4 regions of the Planococcus sp. APC 3900 genome follow, and region 1 is predicted to be linked to each of the others. Evidence: riboswitches for the same ligand, from Rfam matches in the RefSeq annotation. Region 1 holds a riboswitch; each other region holds the start of a gene.

Region 1 (5,751 bases):
GAACGTCTTTGATGATCATCCATGGTGTCGCACCCACGGCAATCGCTGCCTCAATGACGCCTTTATCGATTTCACGCAGTGAGTTTTCCACAATACGTGCGAAAAACGGAATCGCCGCAACCGATAGGGACACACTCGCCGCAATCGGGCCAATGGTTGTTCCTGTAATAAGTTTCGTCAGTGGAATAAGTGCCACCAACAAAATGATAAACGGAATAGAGCGTACAATATTGACGATAAAACCAATCACAGCATTGACCGGCCGGTTTTCAAGAAATAAGCCGCGGTCTGTAATGAACAGCAAGATTCCCAAAGGCAGGCCGACAATCAAAGCCACTGCCAAGGAAATCCCGATCATTGTCAGTGTCTGAAAAAAAGCAGTCTGTATTTCGGGCCATAATTCAATAATTCGTCCCCATTCAACGCCCATTCGGAATCACCTCCACAATTGCCGATCTGCTTTCCATATACTTCAATGCATCCATGACGTCAGAAGAAGTCCCTTTCAACTCCATGATAAAAACGCCAAGCGGCCTTTCCTGAATGTACTCAATTGCTCCATGCAAAAAGTTTCCTTTGACCGGATAATTCTGCAGCATATCGGAAATTACGCCTTCTCCGGCCACTCCCCCTTTGAACAACACTTTCACTACTGTACCCGTAAATTCGCTCAACAGATGTTCCGGAACATTGAAAGAGACGACGCTGGAGATGAATTCCTTAGTCAATTCCTTTTGAGGATCTGCAAAAATGTCGTAGACCTGACCTTCTTCAATGACACGGCCACCTTGCATGACGGCCATGCGGTCACAGATTTCCTTGACGACATTCATTTCATGCGTAATCAGTACAATTGTGATGTTCAATTTAAGATTGATGTCTTTCAATAAACGCAAAATGGACAATGTGGTATTCGGATCCAGTGCCGATGTTGCTTCATCACATAACAAAACGGCCGGATTGTTGGCTAATGCCCGTGCGATGCCGACACGCTGTTTCTGTCCACCGCTCAATTGAGCTGGATAAACATCGCGTTTATCTGATAAACCGACCATTTCCAACAATTCCTCCACGCGGCCTTTCAGATTTTTAGATGGAGTGCCTGCAGCCCGAAGCGCAAAAGCGATATTTTCGTACACCGTCTTTTGGCTGATCAGGTAGAAATGCTGAAAAATCATGCCGATTTTCAAACGGGCTTTTCTCAATTTTTCACTGTGTAGTTTGGTCAAATCATTGCCATCTACTGTGACGCTGCCGGAAGTCGGCCGTTCAAGCAAGTTGATGCAACGGATCAGCGAACTTTTGCCGGCACCTGAATAGCCGACGATGCCGAAAATTTCACCTTTTCCGATTTCCAATGAAACATTATCCACTCCAGTGACGGTGCCATGCTTAGTTGTGTAAGTTTTCGTCAATTTCTCAATCTGTATCATAGCTTCCTCCCGCCAATAAAAAGATGCCTCTTTCATCAAGAAAGAAGCATCGAAAAATTTAGTTTCTCGACTTATCTTTCGGAACATTGGGTTCCGTTGGATTTGGCACCTTCCCAATCGGGGGTTGCCGGACGTCACAGGGCCTGTCCCTCAGTCTCTCTTGATAAGTTTAAGTTATTTAATTGAATTTTATGTTACAGGCATCCCCAGCGAGTGTCAATCTACTTTTTGAATTTTTCGTACAATTGCTCACGGCGATCGGCGAATACCGGAATGCGCTTCCGGACTTCCTCTACTTCATCCAAATCGATTTCTGCATAACCAATGCCTTCCTCTTTCTTCATATCCAAACGAACTTCTCCCCAGGGAGCGATCACCATCGTGCTGCCGCCGAATTCATTGTTTGGATCACTGCCGATACGGTTCGAGGCGACAATAAAAATTTGGTTTTCGATGGCGCGTGCCTGCAACAAGATGCGCCAATGATCAATCCGCGCTTCGGGCCATTCCGCTGATACAAATACAAGTTTTGCACCGTTCAGCGCCTGGGCACGGATCCATTCAGGAAAACGGATATCGTAACAAATGACGCCTCCGTATGTCTGATTATCCAATTCGAATGTGCCAAGTGTATCGCCTTCTTCAAGATGGATATGTTCATCCATTAAACAAAAACGGTGAGCTTTATCGTATTCCGAAACCAGCCCGCCGTCTTTGTCGACAACGTACATCGTATTATAGAATCCTCCGTTTTTTTCAGTCGAAACAGAGCCACCCACAATATTGACTTTATGCTCTTTCGCAAAACTTTTGAGCAATTCCACTGTCCGGTTTGTGCTGTCTGCCAATGTATCCAGTTCGGTCAATGCATATCCTGTATTCCACATTTCAGGCAAGACGATCGTCTCCGCTCCATTGCTTGCCGCTTCCGTTAAATAATCCAGGACCTTCCGATAATTCAATTCCGGCTGACCAAAAGCGATATCCATTTGAACGCATGCAATTTTCATTCGTTTCTCCTCCACTAGACAAGTTACCTTCAACTCTATAAGATTTGAAGTAGAAGTGCAATTATTTCGAAAATAAGGAGAATCACATGGACTTTTCAAAACGGCTCCAAAACTTGCCCACGCAGTTTTTCGCTTCACTGGTGGCCAAAACAAGCAAAGCAATCGCTGAAGGACGCGATGTCATCAATCTTGGCCAAGGCAATCCCGACCAGCCGACGCCCGATCATATTATCAAAGCCCTGCAAACCGCTGCAGCCGATCCAAAAACGCATAAATATTCACCTTTTCGCGGCATAGCGGAACTGCGTCAAGCCGCTGTGAATTTTTACAAACGCGAGTATGGTGTGGATATCGATCCTGACCTCGAAGTTGCAATCTTGGCAGGAACGAAAATCGGACTTGTTGAGCTGCCCTTGGCTCTGTTGGATCCGGATGATCTATTACTTCTGCCGAATCCCGGTTATCCGGATTACCTGTCGGGAGCCCCGCTTGCAGATATCGGGTATGAGCTGATGAGGCTGAATCCGGAAAATGGCTATTTGCCGGATTATGCCGAGTTGACTGGAAGCATCCGCTCACGCGCCAAACTGATGTATTTGAACTACCCGAACAATCCGACCGGTGCAGTAGCGACTAAAGAATTCTTTGATGAGACAGTCAAATTCGCCAAGGACAACAGCATTGCGGTTGTCCATGATTTCGCTTATGGAGCTGTCGGGTTTGACGGAAAAAAACCGGTCAGTTTCCTTCAATCTGAAGGGGCTAAAGAAGTTGGCATCGAAATGTACACTTTATCGAAGACTTACAACATGGCAGGTTGGCGCATCGGATTTGCTGTCGGCAATTCCAAAATGATTGAAGCCTTGAACTTGATCCAGGACCATTTTTTCGCCGGTTTGTTCCCTGCCGTCCAATTGGCTGCGGCAGAGGCGTTGAATGCCGACCAGCAATGCGTAGATGAATTGGTCGGCCTTTATGAAAAACGCCGCAACGTCCTGGTGGCTGAATGCGCGCGGATCGGTTGGAACATCAAAGCACCACAAGGCTCTTTCTTTGCCTGGCTGCCGGTTCCAGAAGGTTTCACCAGCGTGGAATTTGCCGACTTCCTTCTTGAGAAAGCAGATATTTCAGTTGCGGCAGGCAGTGGTTTCGGCGATGTTGGAGAAGGTTTTGTCCGTGTCGGATTACTGGTTGATGAAACCCGCATCATTGAAGCGGTCAATCGCATCGAAGCTTTGAAATTATTTTAGAGTGCATAAAGGACAGCGTCCCAATACGGGGCTGCTGTCCTTTTAAAAATTGAGAAGATTGTCCACATCTGATTCATTTCACAAAACCGATATGCTCGAAAGGCGACAACCTGATTTTCACTTCACCAAGGACTGAGTCTTTAGAAACAAAACCCAAAACCCTGGAATCCATGCTATTTAAGCGGTTATCCCCTAATACATAATAAGATTCGGCAGGTACGACAAATTCCTGGAAATCTTCAGTCAGCTGCATCAATCCTTCTTGCTCCGCCGCTTTCCGGTTCTTATCCAAATAAGGTTCCGCTTGGGGAGTGCCGTTCACATACAGCTGATCGTCTTTCATTGAAATGCGGTCTCCTGGAACACCGATTACCCGTTTGATGAAATTGACGCCATTGGGTGCTTTGAAGACGATCATGTCAAAATTTTCTATCGTATGAATCTTAAAAAGCATGACTTTGTCATTTTCTTCGAACGTGGGCATCATGGATTCTCCATGGACAGCTACCGGTTCAAACAGAAAATACCGTGATCCCAAGACGATAAGCACAGTCAAAAAGATGACCCGCATCCAGGAAATAAACTCTTTTACCGGATCTTCAAACACATCGTCCCCTCCTGCTCCTGCTTATTCTTTCTTAATTATAATACGCATGCCAATTTGTGCATACTTTCGATTCTCTAATACCTAATGAATCCCAAAAGTGTTTAAGATTTTTCCAGTCCGAATTGTCTGTTGCCCAACTCCTTATTCGGTACAGCATCAGCAGCCTTACACCCTTTTTCATACGGCCGATTCCCGTCTGAATCGTCAGACTTTTGAGCGTATCGCAATTTTATGTTACACTCAATAAAAAATGTAGGTGATTAGAATGGTAGGAAGAAATGATCCATGCCCATGTGGCAGCGGCAAAAAATACAAAAAATGTCACGGAAAACAGCAAACTGTATCCATCAATGATTTGGTGAATGATGAACTGTTCAAAGTACGCCAACAGTTCTTCTCGGAAAATCCAAACCAGGAACAACTTGCAGAATTCCGTGAACTTCAGCAAGAATGGCAGCCACGCTTGATGCAATCAATGGCTGAAAACGATGCACAGGCTTTCGTAATCGAAAACTTCCTGTTCATGAAAAAACCTGAACTATGGGAAGAATTCTTAGCGAAACAAATCGAACTTGCCCAGCGTCCTTCGACCAAAGAAGTGCTGGAAGACTGGAAAGACGTGAAAGTGTTCCTTGGCCAATATGTTAAGGGCGATGCGGAAAAAGCACAGTTCACCGATGTCTTTACAAACGAAACACTTGAAATGGCCGATCAGCCTCCAACAGATATGGAAAACGGGCAAGGCTTATTGGCCATCCTGCTTCCGGACTCTCGCGTGGGAGAAAAAGGTGTACTATTCCTCAACGGTTATTTGACGGTTGTCGGTGAATTCGCACCGTTCTTCGAGCAGTTGAAAGCTCAAATCGCTTCTGAAAATGCTTCGCAGGATGAAAGCTACCTGCGTGACAACTACTTAGCAGTTGTCGAACAAATCGTTAAGTATTCAACTGGAAGTGTAGAAGAAAGCATTCAGCTTTCTCCTGAACACGATTCTGTTATGGCAGAACTGGATAAGCATATTGAGCAGGCGGATTTTGATGAAGAGACCGTCAGCAATGTTACAAGCATCTTGAACAGCTATCTTGTCAGCCAGCAGCCGACTGTCCAAAAACCGGAAGCTCTTGTAGCCGGATATTGGAGATTCCTGCAGGACCATGAGCTGATCAAAGGCCCTATGCTATCTGCAAAAGATTTAAGCGAAAAATTCGGCGTGTCTTCAAGCACAATCTTGAAGCGTTCAAAAGAATTCGGAGCTTATTTCGAAGAATTGCTAGCAAAAAAATAAGCTTTAACCAGCTTGAGGGATTTTTCCTTCATGACTGCTAAAGCAGCAAAAAGGAGTAGCTTCGGCTACTCCTTTTTTTCATCGTCTTTTCTTCGGAATGTAATGAGGATGTACAACAGAATACCGGAAACTGCCAAAAATAAATAAAAGCGTATGAAGTAGATAC
Region 2 (5,751 bases), on a different contig from region 1:
ACCTTGGCTGGCTTGATCAATGCATTGAAATTGGTCGGCAAAGACGTTCCGGAAACCCGAATTGTGGTGAACGGTGCAGGAGCGGCTGGAATTGCGATCGTGAAATTGCTGAGCAAATTCGGTTTCGGGCATGTGATCATGTGCGACACAAAAGGTGCCATTTTTAAAGGGCGCAAAAACGGCATGAATCCATTTAAAGAAGAAGTGGCTGAAATGAGCAATTATGAACGCAAAGAAGGTTTATTGGCAGATGTGATTCAAGGAGCGGACGTTTTTATCGGTGTTTCTGCAGAAGGCGCATTGACTCAGGAAATGGTGGAAACCATGAACAATGATGCCATCATCTTTGCAATGGCCAACCCTAATCCTGAAATCCTTCCGCATTTGGCTAAACAGGCTGGAGCAAGAGTTGTTGGAACAGGGCGTTCCGACTTCCCGAACCAGGTCAATAACGTATTAGCCTTCCCAGGGCTCTTTAGAGGGGCGTTGGATGTTTTGGCTACGGATATCAACGATGCAATGAAAATCGCTGCTGTAGAAGCAATAGCCGGCTTGTTGGAGACGCACGAGCTGCATGAAGAGTATGTCATACCGAAACCATTTGATTTGCGTGTGGCTTCAGCGGTTGCAGCCGCGGTTGCTAAAGCGGCAATCGAAACAGGCGTTGCCCGGAAAACAATTGAAACGGATGATCTGCAGCAAAAGACAGCAAGCTTATCGGCAGCCGGAGAATAATGCACTATATAATAGAAGAAACTCATTCGCTTTTATTCCAGCGAATGAGTTTTTTTGTGCAGAATTTGGATGAACGACTACAAATTCATTTGAACGTTCACAACCCGTAACGCGCTTATTAGAAGACAGAAAAAGCCCTTTGCCGCGCGGCAAAGGGCTGCTTCATAAGATCTTATCCGAAAATCTCTTCAGATACTTCCACGATGTATTTCAATTTGTCCCATTGCTGTTGTTCTGTCAATTCGTTGCCGTGGTGTGTAGAAGCGAAACCGCATTGCGGGCTGATGCACAATTGCTCAAGCGGCACAAACTCGGCAGCCTCTGCAATGCGGGCTTTGATGGATTCTTTGTCTTCCAGTTCGCCGTTTTTTGAGGTAAAGACGCCCAGAACGACTTTTGCGCCACCGGCAGGAATGTGTTCAAGCGGCTTAAAGGAGCCGGAACGGTCATCGTCGTATTCGAGGAAGAATCCGTCCACATTTTCATTTGCGAAAATTGTCGGAGCAATCAAAGCATAGCTGCCTTCAAAAGCCCACTTCGATTTGTAATTTCCGCGGCATAGATGAGTCGTCACTGTCAGATCTTCAGGTTTTCCTTCCAACGCTCCATTGGTTACGCGCAATGCCAGATCGATCAAGTAATCGCGGGAGTGGTCACCTTCACTGAAAGGGATTTCCGGTGAAGAAAGGCCGGCAATATAAACGTCGTCAATTTGCAGGTAACGGACACCTGCTTTGTAGAAGGCCTGAAACGCATCGCGGTAAACTTGAATAATGGCTTGTGCGTATTCTTCAATGTCCGGATAAATTGCAGCATTGCGAATTCCCGCATTAAAGAATTGGTTGGGGCTCGGAATCGTTAATTTTGGAACAGCTCTGCCGTCAGCAATGTCTTTCAATTCAAGGAAATCCTGGATGAACGGGTGATCAGGATCAAATGAAATCTCCCCGATATTCCGGACATCATAGCGCTCTGTTTCTTCACCGGCAAACTGGTAACCTGATTCCGGCACATAGCCTTCAAAGCCATTGATATGTTCCATGAAATCCAGATGCCACCAAGTACGTCTAAACTCGCCGTCTGTAACGGCTTTTAATCCGACCTCGATTTGTTTCTCGACAATATGTTGGATTTCTTTCGTTTCGATTTCCCGCAGCTCTTGTGCTGAAATCGTCCCGGCTTTGAAATCTTCTCTTGCTTTATGTAAGGAAGCCGGACGCAGCAGGCTTCCTACGTGATCGGCCTTGAATGGGGCAGTAATCGTTTGAGTCGTTGTCATGTCTGTATTCCTTCTTTCTCTAATAGTATTTTTTCAGTTAGCAATGCTTAACCCGTTGCGGCGTGCTACTTGAGCCAATGCTTGGCTAAGATCCTGTACCAAATCATCCGGATGTTCCAAGCCGACGGAATAGCGCAGCAAGCCGTCAGTGATTCCGCGTTTTTCACGTTCCTCTGCAGGCATAGAGCCGTGTGACATCGTTGCAGGGTACGATAAAATCGACTCGACAGCGCCAAGGCTGACGGCAAACACTGGAATACGCAGATGCTCCACAAAGACGCGTGCTGACTTTTTATCAGCTAGGCGGAAAGAGAGCACAGCTCCCGCGCTTTTTGCCTGGCGTTCGTGAATCGGATTGCCCGGATGGAATGAAAACCCTGGGTAGTATACTTCTTCGATCAATGGATGGTTGTGCAGGTATTCGGCAATTGTCCGTGCTGATTCCGATGACTGGCCAAGGCGTGCTCCTAAAGTTTTGATTCCTTGGATCAACAGGTAAGAATCCTGTGCCCCCAAGACCGAACCGAAGGTATTTTGAATAAAACCTAGGCGATTGCCGAGTTCTTCATCTTTTGTAACCGCAAGGCCTGCAACCACATCGCTGTGCCCGGAAAGGAATTTTGTTGCGCTGTGAAGAACGATGTCTGCGCCAAGTTCCAACGGATTTTGATAGAGCGGCGTCATGAAGGTATTGTCGACGAATGTCAGACAGCCATTGGCTTTCGCCAGTTTTGCTGCGATTTCGATATCCGTAATATTCATAGTCGGATTGGATGGTGTTTCCAAGTAGACGACTTTTGTATTCGGCTGAATGGCATTAGCCATTTCATTCAAATCGGTCATGTTGACGAATGTGTATTCGATATTGAATTTATCCAGCACTTCTGTGATGAAGCGGTAAGTTCCGCCGTAGACATCTTCTGATACCAGGACATGGTCGCCAGAAGACAACAGCATAAATGCGGAAGAGATAGCAGCCATCCCGGAAGAAAAGGCAAAGCCGCGCTTGCCGCCTTCCAATTTTGCGATGGTTTCCTCTAATGCCAGACGTGTCGGATTCCCGGAACGGCTGTAATCAAATGGGCCAAATGAATCCAGGCTTTTCTGATGGAATGTGGAAGATAAATAAATCGGTACGTTGACAGCTCCGGTTAATGGGTCAACTCCGGTAGAATGAATAAACTTGGTTTCGATGCGATCAGTCATATTCAACAACCTCCTTCTTCAATTTCGAAAATGCCTGTGTCAAATCGGCAATTAAATCTTCAGCGAGTTCGACGCCAACTGAGAAGCGCAATAGCCGGTTGCAAACGCCGCGCCGGGTACGTTCTTCAAATGGAATATCTGCATGGGTTTGGGTAGCCGGATAAGTGATGAAGCTTTCGACGCCGCCTAAACTCTCGGCAAATGTAATGAGTTTAATGTTTTCAAGAAAAGGGCCAACCCATTCTTCGTCCTGCAGGCGGAAGGATAACATGCCGCCTTTTCCCGGGTAGAGCACATCAGAAACAACTGATTGCTGCAACAGGAATTCCGCAATGGTTTTGGCATTGGCTTCATGTTGGCGCATGCGTAATGGCAAAGTCTTCAATCCGCGTATCAACAACCAGGAATCGAAAGGCGACAGTACGGCGCCGACCGAGTTATGGAATGTTGAAAGCCTTTCACAAATGCTTTCGCCTTTTGCGACAACCAAACCAGCGAGTACATCGTTGTGGCCGCCGATGTACTTTGTGGCGCTGTGGATGACTATATCCGCTCCGAGTGCAATCGGCTGCTGGAGATAGGGGGTCAAGAACGTGTTGTCGACAATCAGCAGCAGGTCATGCTTTTTCGCTAAAGCTGCATAGGCAACAAGATCAATTTCCTGCATGAGTGGATTGGTCGGCGTTTCAATGAACAATGCCCGTGTATTCGATGTTATTTTTTCTTCTGTATCTTCAACGTTCTTAAATTCGGCATAGGTGGGATGAATGTTATAGGCGGAAGCAAAGTGGTCAAGCAGGCGGTATGTTCCACCATATATATCTTCCGGAACCAACAATTCGTCGCCAGGACGGAAGAGGGACAAGACCAATTGGATAGCCGCCATTCCCGAGCTGCAGGCAAATCCGGCATCGGCGCCTTCGAGTTCCGCAAAGCCTTCTTCAAGGACAGCGCGTGTCGGGTTTTTGGTTCGTGTGTAATCATAGCCCGTCGATTTGCCAAGTCCTTCATGTTCATAAGCCGTCGATAAATATATGGGCGGATTCACAGCTCCTGTAGTTGAATCGCTGCGATTGCCTAATTGAACCAATAAAGTTTCCAAGCTGTTTTTTGTCATTCCACTCATCCTCCCAACAATAAAACAGGGGCTTTTCTTCAATGAAAGAAGAAAGCCCCTGTCTAGAAACGCATTCTTCTCATCTTTTAGGCGCAGCCTATTGGAATTAGCACCGTGTCTTCGTCAGACTGGTTGCTGAGACTTCACAGGGCCAAATCCCTCCGTCTCTCTAGATAAGAAATATCTTATTAAGTTTATGGTGTATCTATTACGATGTTTCTAATCTTAAATCATTTAGCCATGGAAAGCAAGGATGAATTTTAAATAGTTAAAATAGAAAGAAAACAGTAAGCGGAAATTGTAGATAGAGCCTTGTACATCCATGTCAGATCGGATGTCGCATCAGTAAGTAGAATAATTTGCTATCAGTTAAAGAATTAGGGCTCATCACTACAGAACCGCGGTATTCTTTTAATTCGTATATCGAAGTGTTATAATTTATGGAGGAAATTATGTGTATAAAGGAGAAAGCAAATGTATATTGTCACTTCGACGGTAGTTGTTCCGCCTGAAAAAACCGAGGAAGTTATCGGGATTTACCAAAAGCGTTCACGCCGCGTCGATCGGGCGGAAGGCTTTCATTTATTTAGATTGATCCAAAACACCAAAAAGAAAAATGAATTGACGGTCCATATGGAATGGCATACGAAAGCATCTTATATGGCGTGGGTGAGAAGCCAGGAATTCAAGGAGATCCATGATCTTGAGAAAAATTACCCGGACCAGGAATTAGCGGGAATTATCCCCGTTGTTCGGCAGTACGAAGTGGTGGCAGAATGAAGAACGACGTAAAAAATAAAATTGCTTCTGAAACGGCAAAAAGCATATATGCTGCATACCCGACACTTTGGGAGCGTTTTGGAGAGCGCGGTTTTGAGCATACAGAAAAAGATAACCATCACCACCTGGATCATTTGGAGACTGCGTTTTCCCTCAAGGATGAACAGGTATTTATTGATTACGCCATTTGGCTGGAAACTGTTTTGACAAGCCGGAATGTTGAAAGAGCCTTGATCATCGATAATTTTGACCGCTTACTGCAGATCCTTCCGGGGAATACAGAACAAGAGGAAGAAGTCTTTATGTCAGGTTGTTTGCAAAGTGCCATTGCGGTGTTGAAACCTTCATAGAGTAAAGGAGGCTGACATGAATAATCAATCTAAAGAGTTGGCCGAGTTATTTTTGGCCGGCAATGAAAAGCAGGCTTTGCATACAGTTCAAGCCTATTTGCAAAACCATACAAAAAATGAGCTTTACCAGCATATATTGACGCCTGCCATGTATTGGATAGGGGAATTATGGGAAAAGAATATCATTACAGTGGCTGATGAGCATTTAGCAACGGCCATTTGCGATTATGTGGTGTCAGTGACAGAAATGCGTAAAGGGGAACAAACTCCTGAGCAAAAGAAAG
Region 3 (5,751 bases), 110 kb from region 1:
TTCAACAGGCGATTGCCCAAGTGTTGTCGTCTATCTATGACCCCACTTTCTCTGACCACAGTTATGGGTTCCGCCCAAATCGGAGTGCCCACGGGGCGGTCAAGAAAGCGAAAGGCTATATCGAAGATGGCAACCGCTGGGTAGTCGATATCGACTTGGAGAAATTCTTCGACCGGGTGAACCATGACAAGCTCATGGGGCTTCTGGCGAAGCGAATCGAGGACAAGCACCTGCTTCAGCTCATCCACAAGTATCTGAAGACCGGCATCTTGATAAACGGAGTCGTTATGAACAGTGAGGAAGGCACTCCGCAAGGAGGTCCTCTCAGCCCGCTGCTCTCGAACATTGTCCTGGATGAACTGGACAAGGAGCTCGAAAAGCGTGGTCACTCGTTTGTCCGCTACGCCGATGACTGCAACATCTACGTGAAAACACCGAAAGCAGGCAACCGGGTCATGAAGTCGGTGACTTCATTTATAGAAGGAAAGCTGAAGTTGAAAGTGAATACCAGCAAATCAGCTGTAGACCGACCATGGAAGCGGAAATTCCTTGGCTTCAGCTTTACTTCCCATAAAGAACCGAAGGTGCGGATTGCGAAAGCGAGCATAAACCGGATGAAAGACAAAATCCGGAACATCACCTCACGAAGTAAACCGTATTCAATGGAAAAGCGAATTGAAAAGCTGAACCAGTACCTGACGGGTTGGTGCGGTTATTTTGCGTTGGCGGATACGCCAAGCGTATTCAAAGACCTAGAATCGTGGATTCGAAGAAGGCTCCGCATGTGCATGTGGAAAGATTGGAAGAAGCCGAGCACGAAAGTGAGAAAACTCATCGGAATGAGCATCCCGAAAGGGAAGGCTTATGAATGGGGCAACTCGCGAAAGAGTTACTGGCGAATTTCAAATAGTCCGGTATTGCATAGAGCCCTCGGAAACTCCTACTGGAGTTCCCAAGGGCTCAAAAGTCTGATAGCACGTTATGAAACTTTGCGTCATACATCTTAATTGAACCGCCGTATACCGAACGGTACGTACGGTGGTGTGAGAGGTCGGGAGTTAATCGCTCCCTCCTACTCGATTGTGCCCGGAATGGGCATAATCTACAGGAGGGAAGTTTCGAACTATGAAGACAGAAGTAAAAGTTCGTTAATTTTAGATATACCGATGTCGAATACAGAACAGCTCCCAAAAAGTAAGCATTTGAAAAGTGACTCTATCGGGGTTCAGTTGACTAAAGCCACCGGTTCTTTTACTTACAGCAACTACTATTCTCTGTATTTGTTTATTTTAGTCGATTCTCTTCCATACGTGTCAACACCTGCTCATTGTCCTTATTGGACAGGTTGGTATAAAGAGAAGTGGTTTCGATGTTGCTATGGCCCAATTGATCCCTAAGGAGAACAATGCTTCCGCCATTTCGGATGAAGTCCGCCGCAAAACTATGTCGGAGCTTGTGAGGACTCATGCCTTCTCCTTGCGCGAATGCAGCAGTGTACTTGGTCACCAAATTTTCAATCGCACGCCGCGACAAAGGACGGGCAATAGCTCCGTAAAGGGAAACGAAAAGGAAAGGGACTTCCTTCGAACCAGGATAACGACTTTCCCGAATGTCTAGGTAGACTTTCAAGTGCTGGATCGCCTGGTCCATGACGCGGACCGTGTCTTCCTTAGCACCTTTCCGCTTGATGTCGATGAGTTGTTTCTTTAAATTGATTTTCTTTACAAGAACGCGGGCGGTTTCACCGAGACGAATGCCGCTGCCGAGGAAAAGGGAGAGGATGGCCAGATCCCGTTCCTTGTCTCGGTTGAACCGTTGTCGTGCAAGTCCACTTTCCAAAGTAGGTTCGTATGCATGTTCGACGAACTGCAGAAAATCGTGGATTTCATGTTCATTCAAAATGACGGAACTGATTTTCTGGGCACGACGGCTGGCCGTCTCTTTTTTCGTGTGCAACATAATTTTGCTCATGACATTTCGGTAGAAGTACGCTTCCCCGTCTTCATCCTCGGTCTCTTTCGTCAGGTAGTTAAAAAGTGACTTTAACGCGTTAACGGAAAGGGCCACGACCGCCTGGCCACGCTTCTTAACCGACTCCTTCTCATATGGGATGGATTCTTCCTTCAGAAATTCAATATACAGTTCAATATCCTGTTTCTTCAGTTCTGCCAGTATGGAAAAGGGAATAGATGCCACATCTGTTGCCTCAGTCAGGTTTTCTCGGAGCAGCCACTGGAAGAAATGCTGGTACCGGTAAAGGTACTGCAATAAGGTATCGGCCGAAAGCCCGGCCCGCTTTTTAGAACGGACATACTCGACAACGTAGAAGGGCATGTCGTTCAGTTGGTTTTCAATCCGCTGGAGGACTTGCAGTTCTTCAGGTGTTAACGCCATACTTTATGGGCCTCCTTGTAGTAACTAATTTTTATATGTTCGCAAAATGTAATTTAAGCGAACAAATGAATGTGAAAAGCGATTTACAAAATCGCTTTTAAGTAATTGGTTAAGCTTTCTTCTACACAACCAGCAATTAAATGGATGAATGGTTGGACTTCGTTTCTCATGCTAGCCATTTCCAGTGTTTCGTAATAGTTTAGTCGCTGTTCATCTTCCGCTTTTACAATAGCAGGAGGGAATCCGTGGCTCATAAGAATCAAATTCATCAACAATCGGGCTGTCCGGCCATTGCCATCAGCAAACGGATGGATATAAACGAATTTAAAATGAAATAAAGCGGCCAGCTCTACGGGATGAAGACGGTCTTTCTCTTGTTCATACCAAGCGAAGAGGTTTTTCATTTCATTATCCACCTGTAGAAAGTGTGGCGGTTCATGCTGACTACCGGAAATCCTAACGTTGATTGAGCGGTAGGTACCGGCATTTTCGTCATCAATATTCTTTAGAATCAAGTGATGAATTGTCTTTAGCGTCCGTTCATCAAGCGGCTCTGTCCGATTGACTTGATCCTCAATGAAGCTGATCGCTTCTGAGTGATTGATGACTTCGAAATGCTCCTGCAGGCGCTTGCCGCCAATGGTCAAGCCGTCCTCCATGACCACCTTAGTCTCAATCAAAGATAAGGTGTTTCCTTCGATAGCATTTGAATTGTACGTCCATTCCACCCGGTACACGTCGCGCAAGTTTTTCACCGCTGCAGGCGGAAGCGGGCGGTGTTGATCCAATTGATTTTTCAATACATCCACGCGATTAAAATAGCTCATTGACTAGCACCTGCTTCTCATAGGATAAAATTAGTTCGGTTATATGATCCGGTTGATTTTTGAGTAGTACAAAAAGAACTGTGTAAGAGATTTTCTTAATGTTTTATTTTTAATGATTGTCCCGTTAGTGAAGAGGTAATGGATCACAAGCCGAATTTATTTTTGCGCGCCATTGATTTTGAATAACCAAAACACTCTCTAAATAACTTCCTGCCGACATAGTGGTGAAAATTAGTGTATTCATGTCTGTAATACTCGTTCCAATAGCTAATCATTCGGTTATAGCTTTTGCAAAAGGACTCTCTATTTTCACTACAAAAGTTCTTAATCCGCTCCGTATCTTGGTCTTTTAAAATGTTATAAGTCATTTCTACGATTTCCACGACATATTCATCGCAAATTTTCACGATATAAGGAATAGTCCAATCTCCATAATCCATCTGAAGCAACAAGTGCATATGCTTTTGGCGAACAAATCCTTCACAACTTCGTGAATAGATACAATGTAAAATCATTTTTTGTTGTTCACTTAAACCTTTTGTAAAATCATTTGAGTTATCCATATAGTAGATGCGGTACGGAAACATGATGACTTCATGGTCTTGATGATACTGAATAATGTCCTCGGAGACATCAATGGTGACATTATTGTATGTTTTATCAGCCATCAATCCAACCACTTTAGTCACTTCATCTTTTAAAGCGTATGGAAACCTACTTTGAAACATACAATCACACCCTTGCTTCAACCCATTTTAACTTTAAGTAAGTCTAATATTCTCATTTTACCATAAGCCTACTCTATTTGTTCGTTAAATAGGTATTTTGCGAACAATTAAAATTCTATATAAAAAAGCCAGTTCTGATGGGCTAACTTTTTTGGAGAAAGCAGCTAAAAAATTTATGTTTACACATGAGAGGTTTATCGGAAGCTGCCATTCATTCTATATATGATTTAAAGAACCCATCAACCTTCACATGAAGGATTAGATTGATGGGTTCTTTGAAATAATACGAAATATAAAGTTCTAAATTGATGCAAGTTATCTCTTAAAGTGACAGTTCAATTATCCTGGAATCATAAGACTGGCCAGAGTCAGTCAAAATCTTTTTTCTCCCATTCGTCTTCAGGGATTTCCAAGTCTTCGCCGGAAAAGCGCTCTTCCTGAAACGGGTCGCCGTTCATGTGGAAACCGTTCTGCTCCCAAAAGCCCGGCTGGTTTTCATCGATGAATTCGATGCCTCGGACCCATTTGACACTTTTCCAAAAATACAGATGGGGTACGATAAAACGCAGCGGGTAACCATGCTTGGCGGTCAACGGTTCGCCGTCAAGTGAATGGGCAAGCAGCACGTCTTCCCGGTCCAAATCGGATAATGCGACATTGGTGGTGTAATCGTAGTCACCGTGAAGCATCACATAGCCGCTTTTCGGCGTTACGCCCAATTCTTTTATCAGGTCAATAAAACGGACGCCGGTAAAGGTATTGTCGAAGCGGGACCAGCGTGTCACACAATGGATGTCGCGTGTTATTGTCGTTTGCGGCAATTTCAGCAGATCTTCATAATGCAGCGTGATTTCCTTATCAACCTGGCCGAAGATTTTCAATGTCCAAGTGGCCATATCGTAAACCGGCACCTCGCCTTCGTGCAGGACAGGAAAGCGCTCGGTCAACACCTGTCCAGGCGGGAGGCGTTCAACCAGAGAAGGATCCACTACAGGGACCCGCGTACGTTTGATTCGTTCGGCTTTGCTCAGCTTCATGTGATCACTCCTTAAAATAAATAAAACTCTTCCACTGAAAAAGGGAAGAGTTGGGTCTGCTGGTGAAATTCTCTTCCTCATCTTTCAGAACATCGTGGTTCTGTTGGATTTGGCACCATTCCAGTTTGTGAACTGGCGGTTGCCGGGCGTCATCGGGCCATTCCCTCTGCCTCTCTTGATAAGGATAAAGCGTATTTAATTTTTGGTATGACTTATTTTACCGAAACCGCTTATTTCTTGCAAGATTATTCGGAAAATAATTCAGCTTCTCTCCGGCTGGCGTTATACTGATAGTACGTGGAGAATCACGTGCATAGCAAGCGTCACTTTTTGTTTATAAGGAGTCCTGCAAAATGAAAAAAATGATCGGCATTATAGGAATGGCCGTACTGTTGAGCGGCTGCACCAACACAACAGCAGAAAACGGCGATGAGCTGCTTGTTTCAACAGCTTCAAGCCTGACAGAAGTGATGAAAAAAATGGAAGAGGAATTTCATCAATTGGAGCCGGATATCGAGCTGTCATTCAATTATGGATCATCGAGCAAGCTGCGAAGCCAAATTGAACAAGGCGCACCGGCAGATTTATTTTTATCGGCCAGTGAAAAGGATATGGAACAGCTGGAATCCGAGCAACTGGTGAAAGCCGAAACTGTGGTGCCTTTTGCTGAAAATCGTCTTGTGCTTGCTTCATTGGAGGAATTTCCGGAAACTGCAGATTTTACAGAAATAGTGATGAATGCAGAAGAAACCATTGCGGTCGGAG
Region 4 (5,751 bases), on a different contig from region 1:
GACCATCGCCTTATTGTTCATCGTAGTCGGGACTGTACAAAAGCATGGCCTAATCGACCAGATGATGATTGGCTGGCTGAACAAGGGCAAAAGCCTGAAAGGTTCACTGTTCCGTATTTTTCTGCCGCTTCCGTTAATCTCTGCTTTTTTGAATAACACGCCGATTGTCGTGACACTGACCCCATTATTGAAGAAATGGTGTGAAGAAAGGAACATTGCACCATCAAAGGTTTTAATTCCTTTGTCGTATGTAACGATTTTAGGAGGGACCATCACGCTGATGGGAACTTCAACGAATCTGGTAGTCCACGGCATGCTGATCGATTATGGGCTTCCTGGATTTTCACTGTTCCAATTGGCGATTGTCGGCATCCCCATCACTATTGTCGGCTTGATCTATCTATTCACCATCGGCAATATGCTTTTGCCCGAGAATAAAGGATTCAGCCAACAGGTGGCTGAAGATTCCCGGAAATACATTGCTGAAATGGTGGTGGAAGAAACCTTTCCACATATCAACCAAACAGTGGAAGAAGCTAAATTACGTGATTTAAAGGGATTGTACTTGATAGAAATCATCCGGAATCAGACACGGATTTCGTCGGTCAGCTCCAAAACGGTCATCCAGTCTGGAGACCGCTTAATCTTTACCGGGCTCATTGCCACCATCGCAGATCTCCAAAAAAGAAAAGGTCTGACCTTGAAGACGGGTACCAACCTCCAATTGGATGACTTGAAAAACGGCAATACGCAGCTTGCAGAAGCTGTCGTTTCCCATGAATCGTCGCTATTGTCAAAAACCATCAAGCAATCCCAATTCCGCTCACGTTTTGATGCAGGTGTAATGGCCGTTCACCGCAATAACGAACGCATCAAAAGCAAAGTCGGCGATATCATTCTGCGGCCGGGTGACACCTTGCTATTGCTCGCCGGCAATGGGTTTGTGGAAAAGTACCAGCAATCCAACGACTTTTATGTAGTGTCTTCTATGAAAATGCCTAAGGCACTTGAGGAAAGCCGCTTGGTGGGCTGGTTTTCATTACTGGTACTTTTGGGGGCAATCGCCTGTGTCATTGTCGGTTGGTTGAGCATGTTCAAAGCCATGGCATTGGCTGTGCTGATTTTGCTGGTGACCAAGTCGGTTTCAATGGACGATGCAAAAAACGACGTGCAGTTCAATGTGCTGCTGCTGATCGCCAGTGCATTCGGGGTAGGGGCGGCCATGACCAAAACTGGTCTGGCGCAATGGGCGGCGGATGGCTTGTTGGCAATCGGACAGCCGTTCGGCCTGCTAGCTATTCTGATTTTAATTTACCTGCTGACCAGCATCTTCACAGAACTGATCACCAATAGCGCTGCGGCTGTCCTGATGATTCCAATCGGCATTGAAATGGCCAGCAACCTGCAGCTTGATCCCATGGGCTTCGCAGTGATCATCACGATTGCTGCCTCTGCAAGCTTTATTACCCCAATCGGTTATCAGACCAACTTGATCGTCTATGGGCCAGGCGGCTACAAATTCATGGATTATGTCAAAGTGGGCACGCCGCTCAGCATTCTGGTTATGTCGGTGACCATCGGAATCGTTTACTATTACTGGTTTTAGGAGGAGAAAAGATGACCAAATCAACGAATATTGTATGGCATGAATCAAGTGTCACAAAAGAGGACAGACAAAAATTGAATAACCACAAAAGCGGGGTGCTGTGGTTCACCGGGTTATCGGGATCAGGAAAATCGACGGTATCTGTTGCCTTGGAAAAAGAGATCCACGCACTTGGAATCCGTACCTATCTATTGGATGGGGATAATGTTCGCCACGGATTGAATAAAAATTTGGGATTCAGCCCGGAAGACCGGACAGAAAACATTCGCCGCATCGGTGAAGTTGGAAAACTGATGAGTGATGCAGGGGTATTGACGCTATCGGCATTTATTTCGCCGTATCAGGAAAATCGCGACCAGGTGCGTGCCTTGCTTGAAGAAGATGAGTTCATTGAAATATACGTCAAATGCAGTGTGGACACTTGCGAAGACCGCGACCCGAAAGGCCTCTATAAAAAAGCAAGAGCCGGCGAAATCAAAGGATTCACAGGCATCGATGCGCCATATGAAGAACCGGTAAATCCTGAAATCGTCATTGAAACCGACAAGCAGACTTTGGAAGAGTCGGTTCAGGCAATTACAGATTATTTGAAGAAAGCGGGTTACCTGGGCTGATGGCTGGTGGTATTGATCCGGTCAAACTGCTGGAAATCAGTCTTGCAGCTGGCAAAGAAATCATGGCGGTTTACGGACAGGAACTGATCGTTGAAGCGAAAGCGGACGATTCACCACTGACCATTGCCGATCAGCGGTCACATCAGACCATTGAAAGAGGACTGCAGATTGCCTACCCAGACATACCGGTTCTCAGCGAAGAGGGCAGTAAAATCCCTTATGAAGAGCGGAAAAACTGGCAGCGTTTTTGGCTGGTGGATCCACTCGACGGCACGAAGGAATTCATCAAACGCAATGGTGAGTTCACCGTCAACATCGCTTTAATAGAAGAGAACTATCCGGTTTTGGGTGTGATTTACGTGCCGGCCATGGATGTTTTCTACTACGGTGAAGAAAACAGCGGCGCATTTAAATTGGAAGCTGCTTCAGCTGGAAAGTTTGAAAAAGCCGATGAATTATTCGAGGGAAGCATTCTGTTGACTGCAAAAAAAGCTTTAGACCGGACTCGAATCGTAACAAGCCGTTCGCATATGTCCGCTGAAACACAGGAATTCATCGATCGGATAAACGACGATAGCCAACCAATCGAACAGATATCGGCAGGCAGTTCACTGAAGTTTTGTCTGGTAGCAGAAGGGGGAGCGGATTATTACCCCCGCTTTGCGCCGACTATGGAATGGGATACGGCAGCCGGCCAGGCGATTGTCGAAGCAGCTGGCGGAGTTGTGCAGAGCGTTAAAGACCAAACCCGCTTTTCCTACAACAAAGAAAGCCTGAAGAATGGCTGGTTTTTGGCAAGAATCTAAAAAGCTTAAGGCTAGTGAATGAAGAAAATGGAAACTCTTTATTGCAGAAAGTAAATAAATGATATTTTCAGAGTTTTATTGACAGTTATCTTTTATTGCTATAGTATTTAGAGAAATTATTAAAACCAAGTAATCTTATAAGGTATTTCTTATCGTGAGAGGTGGAGGGACTGGCCCTTTGAAGCCTCGGCAACAAGTTCTGGTTTTTGACCGGATACACTGTGCCAATTCCAGCAGGTTCCATTGGGATCTGGAAGATAAGAAGACAGGCCCCGCAAACTGCGAATTGGTACCCTCTCTTCTTGTTCCATTGGAAGAGGGGGGTTTTTTATTTTAGTGGTACGGAGGAATATCCAACCAACGGGACTGCTTACTGAAAATCTTTAATTCAATATATAGAAGTTTAAAGGAGGAAGTTAGGATGAGCCACGCTGTTTCGTACGAGCAATTTACTGGAGATCCATTTAAAGATTTGGCACCGACCGATCTCTTGAAAGGGGCTGCTGATATTCTGCAATGGGCCTATGAATCCTATGGAGAGAATATTGTCTATGCTTGCAGCTTTGGGGCAGAAGGCATGGTGCTGATTGATTTGATCTCCAAGGTGAAAAGCGATGCCGAAGTGGTGTTTCTCGATACCGACGTCCACTTCAACCAAACTTATGAACTGATTGAACGCGTTAAGAAGCGCTACCCGAAATTGAATATCCGGATGAAAAAGCCGGAATTGACGTTAGAAGAGCAAGCCAGCCAGTTCGGTGATGAACTATGGAACAGCCAGCCGGATAAATGCTGTGATATCCGCAAGGTCAAGCCGTTGGAACAAACACTTTCGGGTGCACAGGCTTGGATTTCAGGCCTTAGAAGAGAGCAGTCAGCCAGCCGCAGCAAGACGGATTTCATCAACAAGGACAACCGGTTCAAGTCGGTTAAAGTTTGTCCGCTGATTCATTGGACATGGGACGATGTTTGGCAGTATATCCAATTGAATGGCCTGGAATACAACATTCTGCATGACGAAGGTTATCCGAGCATCGGCTGCAAGCATTGCTCTTTTGCAGTGACGACTGATGGAGACAGCCGCGACGGCAGATGGAAAGGCTTTGCGAAAACTGAATGTGGCCTGCATACATAATTAGGCCGGCAATAGAGTAAATTACCGATCAGAAAATGGCATAATCATCGTTTCTCTGGTTGAAAAAAGGAGTCTAGGAAGCTTATGAAAAAAGTCTATTTAGTGGGTGCAGGTCCAGGCGACCTTGATTTGATTACAGTGAAAGGGTTGAAAGCCATTCAGAAGGCTGATGTCATCCTTTATGATCGCTTAATAAACCAGGAATTGCTGGACGAAGCGAAAGAACATGCCCAATTGATTTATTGCGGCAAAAAACCCGATAACCATTCCTTGAAGCAAGAAGAAATCAACGAGCTGCTTTGCCGGTTCGCATTGCAGGGGAAAATCGTGACACGTTTAAAAGGAGGCGATCCTTTCGTCTTCGGCAGAGGCGGAGAAGAAGCAGAGGCATTGGTGGACCACAATATCCCGTTTGAAATTGTTCCAGGTATCACAGCGGGCATTGCAGCGCCGGCTTACGCCGGAATTCCGGTCACTCACCGTGATTACAGTTCTTCCGTAGCCTTTATTTCAGGAGTCAGCAAAGTGGGCGTCGACCAGGATGAATACTGGGAACATGTCGTCAAAAGCATGGATACGTTGTGCATCTACATGGGTGTCAGCAAGCTTCCTGAAATCTGTGGCCGCTTAATGCGCCACGGATTAAAACCGACGACACCGATCGCCTTGATTGAATGGGGGACGACAGAACGCCAACGGACGGTTACGGGAACACTCGAAGACATTATCCGAAACGCCAAGGATTTCGAGAATCCATCGATGATTGTGGTGGGAGAAGTGGTTCGATTGAGAGACAAATTGCAATGGTATGAGCAGCTGCAGGACGAACAGCAATTCCAGCTTGCCGCCCATGTTGGATAAGGAGATGGTGACATGCAGGCTGTACTTTACGTAAGCCATGGAAGCCGTGTAAAAGAAACACGCGATGAAGCGATGGCGTTTATGGAGCAGGTTCATCAAAAGGTAGATGTAACTCTTCACGAAACCTGCTTTTTGGAGCTGGCCAGTCCGGATATTGGGGAAGGAATTGACAGCCTTGTCAAACAAGGCGCGACAGCAATTGCAGTCGTTCCAGTTCTGTTGCTGAGCGCCGGACATTATTACGAAGACATTCCAGATGAAATCAAAAAATCGGTCTTGCGTTATCCGGATATCCGCTTTACTTACGGAAAACCGCTTGGCGTCCAAGATCGGCTCGTTGAGATTTTAGCTGAGCGTCTGCAGGAGACGACAGTGGAGCGATTGCCTGAAGCGAAGATTCTGCTGGTCGGAAGAGGCGGGAAGAGCTCGGAAATCACCCGTTCGGTTGAAGAAATTGCTGCGAAACTGGCAGTGAAAGCAAATGTACCGAACGTGGAAGTCTGTTATTTGGCTGCAGCTGCCCCGTCATTTGATGAAGGATTGCAAGCTTCCATCAATTCCGGCAGCAACCAGATTTTCGTGGTTCCTTATTTATGGTTCACGGGCCTTTTGGTGAAATCAATGCAGAAGAAAATCAACGCTTTGTCTTCAGACGACCAGCAAATCATCTTATGCGGATATTTAGGCGACCATCCATCCATGGTGGATGCCCTTGCCGAACGCACACAG

Evidence for each region. A riboswitch is a leader RNA that binds a small molecule or an ion and turns the genes downstream of it on or off. The one in region 1 is predicted to bind S-adenosylmethionine.
Region 2: it holds a riboswitch for S-adenosylmethionine, as region 1 does, so the genes downstream of both, QMA04_RS04985 (methionine biosynthesis PLP-dependent protein) here and QMA04_RS02540 (methionine ABC transporter ATP-binding protein) in region 1, are expected to answer to the same signal.
Region 3: it holds a riboswitch for S-adenosylmethionine, as region 1 does, so the genes downstream of both, QMA04_RS02025 (sulfite oxidase-like oxidoreductase) here and QMA04_RS02540 (methionine ABC transporter ATP-binding protein) in region 1, are expected to answer to the same signal.
Region 4: it holds a riboswitch for S-adenosylmethionine, as region 1 does, so the genes downstream of both, QMA04_RS09250 (phosphoadenylyl-sulfate reductase) here and QMA04_RS02540 (methionine ABC transporter ATP-binding protein) in region 1, are expected to answer to the same signal.

What each region holds. Positions count from the first base shown of each region.
Region 1 covers NZ_JASDCT010000001.1:510,098-515,848, reverse strand. Annotated here, with positions in the region: gene QMA04_RS02545 (methionine ABC transporter permease) at 1-430, opposite strand, end outside; gene QMA04_RS02540 (methionine ABC transporter ATP-binding protein) at 420-1,433, opposite strand; SAM riboswitch class I at 1,502-1,603, opposite strand; gene QMA04_RS02535 (carbon-nitrogen family hydrolase) at 1,655-2,443, opposite strand; gene QMA04_RS02530 (pyridoxal phosphate-dependent aminotransferase) at 2,530-3,693, shown strand; gene lepB (signal peptidase I) at 3,767-4,300, opposite strand; gene QMA04_RS02520 (SEC-C domain-containing protein) at 4,566-5,585, shown strand; gene QMA04_RS02515 (hypothetical protein) at 5,651-5,751, opposite strand, start outside.
Region 2 covers NZ_JASDCT010000002.1:199,481-205,231, forward strand. Annotated here, with positions in the region: gene QMA04_RS04970 (NAD(P)-dependent malic enzyme) at 1-735, shown strand, start outside; gene QMA04_RS04975 (5-methyltetrahydropteroyltriglutamate--homocysteine S-methyltransferase) at 908-2,014, opposite strand; gene metC (cystathionine beta-lyase) at 2,048-3,220, opposite strand; gene QMA04_RS04985 (methionine biosynthesis PLP-dependent protein) at 3,213-4,337, opposite strand; SAM riboswitch class I at 4,414-4,517, opposite strand; gene QMA04_RS04990 (antibiotic biosynthesis monooxygenase family protein) at 4,812-5,117, shown strand; gene QMA04_RS04995 (hypothetical protein) at 5,114-5,467, shown strand; gene QMA04_RS05000 (cobalamin B12-binding domain-containing protein) at 5,484-5,751, shown strand, end outside.
Region 3 covers NZ_JASDCT010000001.1:402,290-408,040, forward strand. Annotated here, with positions in the region: gene ltrA (group II intron reverse transcriptase/maturase) at 1-1,007, shown strand, start outside; gene xerS (tyrosine recombinase XerS) at 1,285-2,394, opposite strand; gene QMA04_RS02015 (Fic family protein) at 2,478-3,221, opposite strand; gene QMA04_RS02020 (hypothetical protein) at 3,365-3,949, opposite strand; gene QMA04_RS02025 (sulfite oxidase-like oxidoreductase) at 4,318-4,980, opposite strand; SAM riboswitch class I at 5,061-5,171, opposite strand; gene modA (molybdate ABC transporter substrate-binding protein) at 5,340-5,751, shown strand, end outside.
Region 4 covers NZ_JASDCT010000004.1:25,951-31,701, forward strand. Annotated here, with positions in the region: gene QMA04_RS09235 (SLC13 family permease) at 1-1,606, shown strand, start outside; gene cysC (adenylyl-sulfate kinase) at 1,618-2,220, shown strand; gene cysQ (3'(2'),5'-bisphosphate nucleotidase CysQ) at 2,220-3,026, shown strand; SAM riboswitch class I at 3,173-3,290, shown strand; gene QMA04_RS09250 (phosphoadenylyl-sulfate reductase) at 3,448-4,161, shown strand; gene cobA (uroporphyrinogen-III C-methyltransferase) at 4,246-5,022, shown strand; gene QMA04_RS09260 (sirohydrochlorin chelatase) at 5,035-5,751, shown strand, end outside.